3 regions of the Methylobacterium sp. PvR107 genome follow, and region 3 is predicted to be linked to each of the others. Evidence: predicted binding sites of a transcription regulator. Region 3 holds the regulator's gene; each other region holds the start of a gene.
What was found. Region 3 encodes LexA, which represses DNA repair genes until DNA is damaged. Its sites were predicted from a motif close to TGTTCNNNNTGTGTTCNG; they were not measured.
Positions count from the first base shown of each region.

Region 1: a site for LexA is predicted at 2,009-2,026, ahead of JOE48_RS12145 (DUF3072 domain-containing protein). Genes of this name have one in related genera too.
Region 2: a site for LexA is predicted at 2,358-2,375, ahead of JOE48_RS11895 (ATP-dependent helicase). Genes of this name have one in related genera too.

Region 1 is NZ_JAFIBW010000001.1:2,593,628-2,597,585, reverse strand. Features, by position in the region: gene JOE48_RS12160 (lytic transglycosylase domain-containing protein) at 1-237, opposite strand, end outside; gene JOE48_RS12155 (Cof-type HAD-IIB family hydrolase) at 458-1,279, opposite strand; gene JOE48_RS12150 (gluconokinase) at 1,284-1,859, opposite strand; gene JOE48_RS12145 (DUF3072 domain-containing protein) at 2,034-2,309, shown strand; gene JOE48_RS12140 (Flp family type IVb pilin) at 2,494-2,742, shown strand; gene JOE48_RS12135 (polysaccharide biosynthesis/export family protein) at 2,989-3,958, shown strand, end outside.
Region 2 is NZ_JAFIBW010000001.1:2,546,671-2,550,628, reverse strand. Features, by position in the region: gene JOE48_RS11895 (ATP-dependent helicase) at 1-2,347, opposite strand, end outside; gene JOE48_RS11890 (AsmA-like C-terminal region-containing protein) at 2,746-3,958, shown strand, end outside.
Region 3 is NZ_JAFIBW010000001.1:5,742,884-5,746,841, reverse strand. Features, by position in the region: gene fae (formaldehyde-activating enzyme) at 1-90, opposite strand, end outside; gene JOE48_RS27225 (hypothetical protein) at 589-804, shown strand; gene JOE48_RS27220 (hypothetical protein) at 823-1,293, opposite strand; gene lexA (transcriptional repressor LexA) at 1,529-2,251, shown strand; gene JOE48_RS27210 (ComEC/Rec2 family competence protein) at 2,245-3,958, opposite strand, start outside.

The DNA of each region.
Region 1 (3,958 bases), 3.1 Mb from region 3:
GTAGCCGAGGCTGCGCGCGGTCGCGTGCTTGATCTGCATGAGCCCGAGGGCGCTGCCGCCCTTGGCTTTCGGGTTGTAGTTGCTCTCGCGCTTGACCACCGCGTGGACGAAGCTTGCCGGAACCCCGTTGGCCTTGGCCTGCTGCTCGATCAGCGCGTCGATGTTGTCGCGCGCGCCCTGCCCGAAGGCGACGGCGGGCACGACCGCGATGGCGGCGGCCAAGAGAAGGCGATGCATGCCGAGACCCGGAGCTGCTTGTTCTGTGGCTAAGCTAGGTCGCGGGCAAATGAGGCCGGAAAGCGGCCTCGGTTCGGCAGCCTGTGGGCGACGGGTGCATCGGGCATGGTCGCGCCCGGATCTGTGTTTCGCCGGCAACAGCCGTGCGGCCCTCCGGGCGCCGGCGGCGTTATCCACAGGTTGATGCGGAGGCGCGCGCACCGGCGCTGCGGGAAGCGCGTCAGGGCAGGATGAACCGCGCGACGCCGTGGGCGAAGCCGTCCGCGTCGTTGCTGTCCGTGACGGCGTGCGCGGACGCCTTCACCGCCGCCTCGGCATTGCCCATCGCCACCGAGAAGCCGCTGCAGGCGAACATCGGCCGATCGTTGCCGGCATCCCCGAAGGTGGCGATCCGCTCGGGCGGAATGCCGAGATGCCCGCTCATCCAGGTCACGAACCGGCCCTTGTCGAGGTCGGGCGGCGTGACGTCGAGATAATAGGCCTGCGAGCGATGCACCGTGGCCCGGTCGGCCAGGGCCGCCCCGATCTGCGCCTCGCAGGCGGCGAGGTGGGCGGGGTCGCGGCTCACGCCGACGATCTTGGCGGCGGCGCCCATGAGCGTGCCGAGATCGTCCACGACGCGCGGCTCCGCGCCGATCGTGCGGCGTTCCAGATCCGTGTAGGGGCCGTCCGGATCGCGCAGGCACCAGGCGCCTTCGGCGAAGACCCAGACATCGAGCCCGGCGGCCAGGAGCTGATCGAGCGCGGCCCTGGCCGCGGCTTCCGGAATGAGGCGCTCCGCGATCGGCGACAGGTCGGGCCGCACCACGCTGGCGCCGTTGAACGCCCCCATCGGCAGATCGAGGCCGAGCTGGGCGACGAGAGCCCGGAGCCCGATCGGCGGTCGCGCTGAGGCGATGCTGAAGCCGATCCCGGCCGCGCGCAGCCGGCTCACGGCCGCGACCGTGGCGGCGGTCAGGCGCTTGTCGCCGGTCACGAGGGTGCCGTCGACGTCCGAGATCACCAGGGCGATCCCGGCGGCTTTGGTGGGCCCCGATCCCATCGATTCACCCTGCTCCGGTCTGGGCGCGCGCTTCGGCCGCGAGCTGTGCCACGACGCGATCGGCGATCCTCTCGGGCGGCTCGGTGATCCCGACCGTGATCGGGTGCTCGTCCGGACCTGGCGCCTCCAGCGTGGCGAACTGGCTGTCCAGAAGACGGGGCGACATGAAATGTCCCTGCCGCGCGACGAGGCGGCCGGCGATCAGGGCCCGGTCGCCGTCGAGGAAGACGACGCGCACCTGGCGGTTCCCGCCGGTGAGGACGTCCCTGTAGGCCCGCCGCAGGGCGGAGCAGACCACCACGCCCGATTCCCCTGCCTCAAGCCGATGCCGGACCCAGACCGCGATCCGGGCCAGCCAGGGCGCGCGATCCTCGTCGTCCAGGGCGTGCCCCGCATGCATCTTGGCGACATGCTCGGGGGTGTGGAAGCTGTCGCCGTCGACGAAGATCCAGCCGAGCTTCTCGGCGATCAGGGCGGCGACGGTGCTCTTGCCCGAACCCGAGACGCCCATGACCACGAGGACCTGCGCGGCGCTGGCTGGACTCCCGGCATCGTGCGTCGTCCTCGTCTGCGGACTCATCAGGATCACCGCGGCTCCGCGGCGCACTGGGCGCCGTGAGGTTCATCAATAGGACGGGGACCAGGGAAGGAAAGATCGTCGCATCAATCCGGGGACCGTTCGGCGGGCCAGGAACCACCCCGCAAACCGCGCGTTCCCCTCCGCGAAGACAGAACATTTCAGGAACATAGATCCATGGCCAACACCGCCGGGAAGTCAGCCTCGAAGACCGATCAGAAGGCCGCAGGGTCTGCGGACAACCCCAAGACCGACCCCAAGGACAGCTCGAACCAGATCAAGGATCCGGACCAGTGGACCACCGGCGGCGAGCCGATGACCGGCGCTCAGGCGTCCTATCTCAAAACGCTCTCGGAGGAGGCCAAGGCTCCCGAGGCGTTCGACCCGGAACTCGACAAGGCCGAGGCCTCCAAGCGGATCGATGATCTGCGCCACAAGGCCGGTCACGCCTGACCGACCGGCGGGCGCGTCCGGGTGATCGGGCGCGCCCTCGTGGGGGTCAATCCCTGTTGAAGCCTGTGCGACGACCCTGTTTCGCGCAATCCATTAAGCCGGCGGCAAGTGCAGGGACGCTAGACGGGATCTCGGGCTGAGCGGCCACGCGCATGGCACCGCTTGCCGAGAGGGCGTTTCGACCATGGACGAGCCGAGTTGCGGCAGGACGGGGGCGGGCACCCCGCTGTTCCGGATCCTCGCCGGCCTCGCAGGTCGGACGACCGCCGAAGGAATACGATTCAAGCAGGATGCGCGCGGATCGACGGCGCTGGAATATGCGCTGATCGGCTTCCTGGTGTTCGTGGTCGCCGTCGGAAGCATCCGGTTTTACGTGTCGCGCCTGAATACGGTCTACGATCGGATCAACACGGCCATCACCCAGGCCAATTGAGAACGCCGGACCGAGGCGGGCGACGCCGATCCGCCCGGGTTGCGGGGGGGGCCTTTTTCAGAACTCGATAGTGCTGACGTGCCGCCGCAAGCGGCATTGTGCGGTGCTTGCCCCGAAAAAGCTGTGCTTAGCGAGGATGAATCCGCCGGCTCGACCGTCGCGGGTGCAGTGTGGCCCACCCGCTACGGACACCCGGGCGGCCTTGGGCTAGGCACGGGCTCGGCAATACCGATGGGCAACATCTGGATGCGCACACTTCCCCTTGCTCTGCTCGCCGCGACGGCGATGTCGGGCTGCACGTACCTGCCCGCGGCGGGTCCGACGGCGAGCGCGATCCAGGCGGGTGCGGAGGTTGCGACCGCCGATGGCGGCCTGGTGGCGCGCTACGAGATCATCGACGTCACCCCCAGCGTGGTCGAGGCCCTGCGCGGCCGTCCGCTGGACAGCCTGCTCGCCTCGTTCGGCGACCACCGCCCCTCGACCGAGCCGGTCATCGGCATCGGCGACATGGTCTCGGTCTCGGTCTGGGAAGCCGGCTCCGGCGGCCTGTTCTCCGGGCCGCTGGTCGCCGACCGGTTCTCGGCCGGCTCCAAGTCCGCCCTCATCCCCGAGCAGCCGGTCGGGCGCGACGGCGCCATCTCGGTGCCCTATGCCGGGCGCATCAAGGTCGCCGGCCGCCGCACCCAGGACGTGCAGGCGCTGATCGAGACCGAGCTCGCCGGAAAGGCCATCCAGCCGCAGGTGCTGGTCTCGGTCACGCGGCCGATCAGCCAGGCCGTGACCGTCACCGGCGAGGGCGCGGCCGGCGCCCGCCTGCCGCTCTCGGGCCACGGCGACCGCATCCTCGACGTCATCGCGGCCGCCGGCGGCAACCGCGCGCCGGTCAGCGAGACCTTCGTGCGGCTCTCGCGCGGGCCGGTCACCGCCACCGTGCCGCTGACCGCGGTGGTGTCGAACCCCAAGGAGAACATCTACCTGCGGCCCAACGACGTGCTCACGCTGGTGCGCGATCCGCAGACCTTCATCGCGGTCGGCGCGCTGGGCAACAGCACCGAGCTGGCGTTCCAGGCCGACGGCATCACCCTGGCGCAGGCGCTGGCCAAGGCCCGCGGCCTGTCAGACTTCACCGCCGACCCGGCCGGCACGTTCATCTTCCGGTTCGAGCCGGCCAGCGTCGTGCGCCGGCTCAGCCCCGGCTCGCGGCTGCTCGGCACGC
Region 2 (3,958 bases), 3.2 Mb from region 3:
TGTCGAGGACCATTTTCCGGCCGGCCTTGTCGAAGTCAACGGTCAGCTTGTTGCCGTCCACGCCGGCGATCGTTCCGGGGCCGAACTTGGTGTGGAACACGCGCTGGCCGGTCTCGAACGCCGACGGCGTGCCCGTCGACTTGGCGATCAGTTCGCCCTCGATCTGGCGCGGACCGCCCGAATAGCCTCCGGACCGTCCGCCGGGCCCCGAACCGAAACCGCGGCCGCCATTCGGCGCCGTGTTGGCTTGCGCCCGCTGCCAGCCGGGCGTGCCGTAGCTCGATCCGAACGGCGTCGGGTTGCGGTCGAACCGCGAGGCGCCGGCGGAGAAATGGGCGGGCGCCTCGACCACGTCGACGGCTGTCTCCGGCAACTCGTCGATGAAGCGGGACGGGATGGTCGAGGACCACAGCCCGTGGATGCGCCGGTTCACCGCGAAGGACAGCTTCGCCCGCTTGCGTGCTCGGGTGAGACCGACATGGGCGAGGCGCCGCTCCTCCTCAAGGCCGGCGCGGCCGCTCTCGTCGAGCGCCCGCTGGCTGGGGAACAGGCCGTCTTCCCAGCCGGGCAGGAACACGGTGTCGAATTCGAGCCCCTTGGCGGCGTGGAGCGTCATCAGGGAGACGCGCTCGGCGCCCTCGGTCTCGGAGGCCTCCATCACCAGGGAGACGTGCTCGAGGAAGGCCGCCATGTCGGGGAATTCCTCCATCGAGCGGACGAATTCCTTGAGGTTCTCCAGGCGCCCGGCGGCGTCAGCCGAACGGTCCTTCTGCCACATCTCGGTGTAGCCGGATTCCTCCAGGATGATCTGGGCGACCTCGCTGTGCGGCCGCGACTCCACGAGCCGCGCCCACCGCGAGAAGCTCTGGGTGAGCGCCCGCAGGGTGGAGCGGACCCGGGGCTTCAGCTCGTCGGTCTCACACAAACGTTCGGCCGCGATCCGCAGCGGCAGCCGGTTGGCCCGGCCGTAGGTGTGGAGCTGCTGCAGGGTCGCGTCGCCGAGGCCGCGCTTGGGCGTGTTGACGATCCGCTCGAAGGCGAGGTCGTCGCTGACATTCATGGTGGTGCGCAGATAGGCCAGGGCGTCGCGGATCTCGGCGCGCTCGTAGAAGCGCGGGCCGCCGATGACCCGGTAGGGGAGGCCGAGCTGGACGAACCGGTCCTCGATCTCGCGCATCTGCGCGGAGATCCGCACCAGCACGGCGATCTCCGACAGGGCGTGCTGCTTCGCCTGGAGGGATTCGATCGACTCGGCGAGCATCCGCGCCTCCTCCTCGGAATCCCAAGCGCCGGTCACGGTGACGCGCTCGCCCGGCTCGTCGTCGGTGCGCAGGGTCTTGCCGAGCCGGCTCTCGTTCTTGGCGATCAGCCCGGAGGCGGCGGCCAGGATGTGGCCCGTGGAGCGGTAGTTGCGCTCCAGCCGCACCACCACCGCACCCGGGAAATCGTGCTCGAAGCGCAGGATGTTGTCGACCTCGGCGCCGCGCCAGCCGTAGATCGACTGGTCGTCGTCGCCCACGCAGGCGATGTTCTTGCGGTTCTGCGCCAGGAGGCGCAGCCACAGGTACTGGGCGACGTTGGTGTCCTGATACTCGTCGACCAGGATGTAGCGGAACCGGTCCTGATAGTTGGCCAGCACGTCGGGATTTTCCCGCCAGAGCTTAAGGCAGAGCAGCAGGAGATCGCCGAAATCGACGGCGTTCAGCGTCGCCAGCCGGGCCTGATAGGCGGTGTAGAGCGTGCCGCCCTTGCCGAACGCGAAGGCGGCGGCCTCGCCCGGGGGCACCTGCTCCGGCCCGAGGCCGCGGTTCTTCCAGCCGTCGATGGCGTGGGACAGGGCGCGGGCCGGCCAGCGCTTCTCGTCGACGTTCTGGTCGGCGATGACCTGCTTCATCAGCCGGAGCTGGTCGTCGGTGCCGAGAATCGTGAAATCGGACTTGAGCCCGACCATCTCGGCATGGCGGCGCAGGATCTTGGTGCCGATGGCGTGGAAGGTGCCGAGCCAGGGCATGCCCTCGCCGGCGGGGCCGATCAGCGCGCCGATCCGGTGCTTCATCTCCCGGGCGGCCTTGTTGGTGAAGGTCACCGCCAGGATGTCGAAGGGCCGCGCCCGGTTGGTCGCGATCAGGTGCGCGATGCGGGTGGTCAGCACGCGGGTCTTGCCGGTCCCGGCGCCAGCGAGCACGAGCACCGGGCCCTCCGTGGTCTCGACGGCGCGGCGCTGCTCGGGGTTGAGGCCTTCGAGGTAGGCGGAGGCGTCGCGGCGGAGCGCGCCCATGGCGCGGGCGGCGATGGAGGAGGCGGGAGCGCCGTCCCCGGCGGGCTGCGCGGGCGGGTGGTTCTGCATCCCGCATCCCTGGACCAAATCGCGAACGGCGTCGAGGTGGTTCGGGCGCGCTGGGGACAGCCGTGGCCGGCGCGAGCGGTGCGAATCTCCAAGTAAGTGCACCTTGGATCGTCCTCTCGGCGCCTCCCACGACAGCGCCCCGACATTCCGGGGCCGCGCAGCGGCGCCCGGAATCCAGATCCGCAGGTGAAGCAAATCCAGCCACCGTTGGCGGCTCTGGGTTCCGGGCTCGCCTGCGGCGCCCCGGAACGACGGCGCTGCCGCCGGGGTGGCATCGCCGCTGGCGCCCGCCGGGACTTATCGTGCTATGGCCGTGGCGACTGACTCGCGGGGGCACGCGGGGCGCGGCGGCACGGCGAGGTCGCGGCCTCGCGCAGAGATGGTGCGGAACGGGACCATTGCGTGATCTTCTGACCGCGCTGGCGGGCGCCGTCATCCTGGTTCTCGTGGCGGCGCTGGCCGTCCCCCCCTTCGTCGATTGGCAGGCCCATCGTGCGCTGGTCGAGCGGGCGATGACCCGTTCCCTCGGGGTGCCGGCCCGGACCGACGGCCGGATCGAAGTCCGCCTGCTGCCGTCGCCCCGGCTGCGCGTCGACCGGCTGCATCTCGGAGCCGACGCGGACCGACCCACGCTCGACGCCCGGTTCGTCAAGGCCGAGATCGCCCTGGCGCCGCTCCTGAAGGGCGAGTTCCGCTTCACCGAGACCCGGATCGGCCGGGCGGAGATCAAGCTCCCGCTCGCGGGCCCCGACGCCCTGAAGCTGCCGGGCGACTTCGGCGAAGCCCTGCGCGCGCGCGACTTCGCGATCGAGGCCCTGCACGTCCAGCAATTCCTCGTGACCACGCAGGTGCCGGCCACCGGCCGGACCGACCAGCTCTACGTCCAGGACCTGACCCTCCAGGCGCCGGCGCTAATCGGGCCCTGGCGCGTCGAGGGAACGAGCGGCGGCATCCCGTTCCGCGCCGTTAGCGGCACGCCGGGGTCCGATGGGCGCTTGGCCGCGAAGATCTCGGGCGGCGGCGACGCGCATCCGCGGTTCGAGGCGGACGCACGCTTCGGCCTGGTCCCGGCGGAATCCGGCCGGGCCGTCTCGGTGGAGGCCGAAGGCTCCGCCCGCCTCGTGGTCGGCCCGCCGACCCAGGCCGCCGGGGCCTACCTGCCGTTCTCGATCGGCGGCGCCTTCAAGGCCCGCGGCACCCAGGTGCGATTCGAGAACGTCGATCTCGCGATCGATCCGGGCGGCCGCGCCTTGCGGCTCGGCGGGAGCGGCCGCCTCGACCTGCGCCAGTGGCGCGCCGGCCTGAACCTGGAGGCCCGCCGCCTCGACCTCGACGCGTTCCTGGCCTCGCCCGAGGGCCAGAGCCTGATCGCCCGCGGCCTGCCGAGCTGGGCCGGGGGCCTGCCGGCCATGCTCGACCTCGATCTCGCGGTCGGCAGCGCCGTGCTCGGCGGCGAGGAATGGTCGAATCTCGCGCTCACCGGCACCCTGGAGCGCGCGGGCGGCCTGCTGCTGCGCCGCCTCGCGGTGACCGGGCCGGCGGACTCGAGCGTCAGCGTCAGCGGGCAGGTCGAGACCGCGCCGTTCCGCCTGACCGGGCCGGTGGCGCTGA
Region 3 (3,958 bases):
GCCGATCAGCACCTCCGGCATGGCGTCGGTGTACTGGCCCTCGGCCGCCAGCACCGTGGCCTCGCCCGCGCGGAACCAGATCTCTTGCATGTTCGAACTCCACCTGATCGGAGCCCGCGGGAGACATCATCGCGCAGCCCGCGTCAATCGATTCAGAGCGGGCCGCCCCGTCGAACACGCCGACCGGCACGAAGGCGATGGTCAGCCCCGAGACGGCGTAAACCACCCCCTTGTCGGGCCCTCGATCCGCCGTCCCGCCGGTAGCTCCCGGTGAAGACCCGGCCGAGCAGCACGATGTCCGGCAGCCCGCAGCTTACGAGACACGGCGCGCCGAACAGGCCGCCGATACCGGCGATGCCGCACAATCAGCAGCGCGTAGCCCCAGCGGGCGCCCCTCCGGGCCGCCGTGATCAGCCTGCCGACATCCGTGTCGGCGCGCATCACGACGAGTCCGGGGCCTGCGGCCTTGAGGAACGCGTTCAGGCGAGGCAGGGAAGTGCTTGGCACGGCTCGGGAACAGGCCCGGGCACGGGGCCGGTTCCGGCGGGCGTCTTCGGGCTTCCACGGGGCAGGCGGGAGGAATGTGAGATGGCCGAGAGTACGGATCGAGGCTCCGGCTGGAGCCTTCAGGCGAGCGCCGTGCCCGACGGGGTGCGTCTGGAACTCGCCCTGTCGGACCTGGGCGGAGGTCCGGTCACCGCCGCGATCGTGCTCGACCGGGCGGAGGCCCGGGCCTTCGCCCGCGCGCTGCTGGCCGCCGCCGGAGATGCGGCGGAACGGACCTTCCCGAAGCCGGGCCGTTGAGGGGCCGCCGCCGACGGATCAGCGCGGGCCGAGGCCCGGATTGCGGCCCGGAAGGCGCGGCACCACCGTGCCCCGCTTCTCGATCGGCGCGTCGCACGCGTAGGCGAACTCGGTCTTCAGCGGATCGAACACGGTTTCGCCGACGATGCGGCAATCCTCTCGCACGGTCTCGTCGAGATAGGCGCGGGCGGCGGTGCGGAAGCGCTTCACCCGGGTCGATTCCGGCTCGGGATCGATCCGGACCTCGCTCAGGTTGCAGCCGGCATATTCACGCAGGGCATTGGAGACGATGAGCATCCGGCGCATCTGCCGGTTGTCGTAGACCTCGTAGGGCTCCTTGCAGCCGATCGTAACCACCTGCGGGGTGAGCGCGACGTAGTTGCGCGAGATGTACGAGAACCCTGTGGTGCAGCCCGCGAGCGCCAGGCCGAGGGAGACCAGGCCCACGGAAGCCAGGCTTCGGGGCAGCAGAGCCGCGGGTCGTCGCATCCTCGTCATCCCAGCCCGATCTCAGCCCGCCCCGGCTCCGCCGCCCTGCCCGGCGGGACGTGGTGCATTGAAACGGCTCCGCTTGCGCCGTCAATTCGTTTCTGCCTCGGACCATGGCGTCCTCGGAAGCGTGGCCGTATGACGCTTGCGGAACACTTGCGGAACGTTTAACCTGTTCGTGATTTGTTTCAGAGACCGTCCCGAGGCGGTCCGCCAAGCCGCGAGGCCCCCGTCGATGCTCACGCGCAAGCAGCTGGACCTCCTGCGATTCATCCAGAATCGCATGCAGGAATGCGGCGTTCCCCCCTCCTTCGACGAGATGAAGGATGCACTCGACCTCAAGTCGAAATCGGGCATCCACCGTCTGATCACGGCCCTCGAGGAGCGCGGCTTCCTGCGGCGTCTCCCGAACCGGGCGCGGGCCATCGAGGTGATCCGCATTCCCGAGAGCCTGGCGTCCCCGGCTGCGGCGGCTCCCGCGGAGCCGCGCCGCTTCACGCCGAGTGTGGTCGAGGGCGGCAAGTCCAAGCAGCCGGCTCAGCCTGCCGCCGCCCGGATGATCGACGAGGCCGGCCGCGCCGTGTCGATCCCCGTCATGGGCCGGATCGCGGCCGGTACCCCGGTCTCGGCGATCCAGAACCAGAGCCATGCCATCACCCTCTCGCCTGACTTCCTAGCCGGCGGCGAGCACTACGCCCTGGAAGTGCGCGGCGACTCGATGGTGGAGGCCGGCATCCTCGATGGCGACCTCGTGGTGATCCGGAAGCAGGACACCGCCAATACGGGCGACATCATCGTGGCCCTGATCGACGACGAGGAGGCGACGCTCAAGCGCCTGCGCCGCCGCGGTTCCTCGATCGCCCTGGAAGCCGCCAACCCGGCCTACGAGACCCGCGTCCTGGGCCCGGATCGGGTCCAGATCCAGGGCCGGCTCGTCAGTCTCGTCCGCCGCTACTGAAGCGGGGCGGCCGGCGCGTCGCCCGGGGCGGGGTTGGCACCCGGCGGATCGTCCTCCGTCGCGGCCATCCCGCGGGAGGCTTCGGCAGGGGGATCCGTCCCGGTCCGCGCGGCGACGGGTAGGCCGGGCAATGCATGCGGGCGCCACGGCACCGTTCGGTCATCGGTCCGGGCGCCCTGTATCGCGAAGCCGCCTGGTCCGGCGCGCAGGGCGACGGCCCCGTGGCTGGCGAGGAAGCGGCGGTCGATGACCAGTGGGCCCGTACAGGTCGGGGGCGCCGCGAGGCCGGTGATCAGCACGGCGGCCCGGGCGCAATCCTCCGGGAAGGCGCGCCGGTCGCGGACCAGGGCGACGGCCCGGCCGTCCGGCAGGATCGCGGTGCAGCCGAGCCGGTCGCAGCGCCCGCCCGCGGACGGGCGGCTCCGCTGTACCGGCGTGCGGCCATCGCCATCGGCCTTCAGCCACTGTTCCAGGACGAAGCCGGAGGGATTCCCCAGCGCCGCGAGGCGCCCGTCGGGACCCCGCACCGCGGCGCCTGCGCCCTGCCGGTCGACGTAGAGATCGTAGCGCTCCGGCAGGGCCGCGAGGCCGAGGCCGACCAGGAGCGGCGGCAGGGCGAGCCAGCGCAGGCGCGAGACCGGGAGCGTCGCCAGCAGCAGCCCGGCCGTCAGCAGTCCCAGCGCCCCGGTTCCGAACGCCGGCAGCACCAGGGTCGCCCGCTCGAACCCGGCGATCCATTCGGAGATCGCCAGCATCCCGCCGACCGCCTGGCCCATGAGCCACCAGACCGGCCGGTCCAGGGCGAACGGGTAGGCGAGGATCCCGATCACCGCGGAGGGCATCACCACCAGGGAGACCAGGGGCAGCGTCAGGGCGTTGCCGATCAGCCCGAACGGCTGGATCGTCTGGAAATGGTAGGTGGCGAAGGGCGCGGTGGCGATCTGCGCCACCAGGGTCGTGGCCAGGGTGCCGGTGACCGCCGACAGGCCGGTGCCGACGATCCGCCCGATCCGTCCCGCCCCGGGGCGCACGAACAGGCGCCCGTCGATCAGCCGCGCGCAGGCGATCAGCCCGGCCACCGCCCCGAACGACATCTGGAAGCTCGGGCCAAGCAGCCCCTCGGGCTCGCGGGCCAGGGCGATCAGCGCGGCGAGCGCGAGGTTGCGCATCGACAGCGCCGGCCGGTCCACCAGGATCGCGCCCAGCATGATCAGGGTCATGATCAGCGAGCGCTCGGCCGCGATGTCCCAGCCCGAGAAGGCGCAATAGGCGGTGACCCCGAGCATCGCGAATCCGGCCGCGATCTTCTTGATCGGCCAGACCAGGGCGCAATGGGGGATCAGCGCCAGGGCCGCCCGCACCAGCCAGAACACGACGCCGGCGGCCAGCACCATGTGCAGCCCCGAGATCGAGACGACGTGGTAGATGCCGGCGGCGCGCAGTGCGTCGTTGGTCGCCGGGCCGATCAGACCGCGCTTGCCGGTCACCAGGGCCGCCGCCACTGCGCCCGCTTGGCCGCCCTCGGCCTGGGCGATCCGGCGGGTGAGCGCGTTGCGGGCCTCGTCCAGCATGGCGGCGAGCCGGAGGCGCAGCGGCGGTGGGACCGGCGGCGTCGCGATCCGGACCGCGCCGACCAGCGAACCCACCGCGCCGATCCCCTGGAAATAGGCGTCCCGGGCGAAGTCGTAGCCGCCCGGGCGGGCCGCT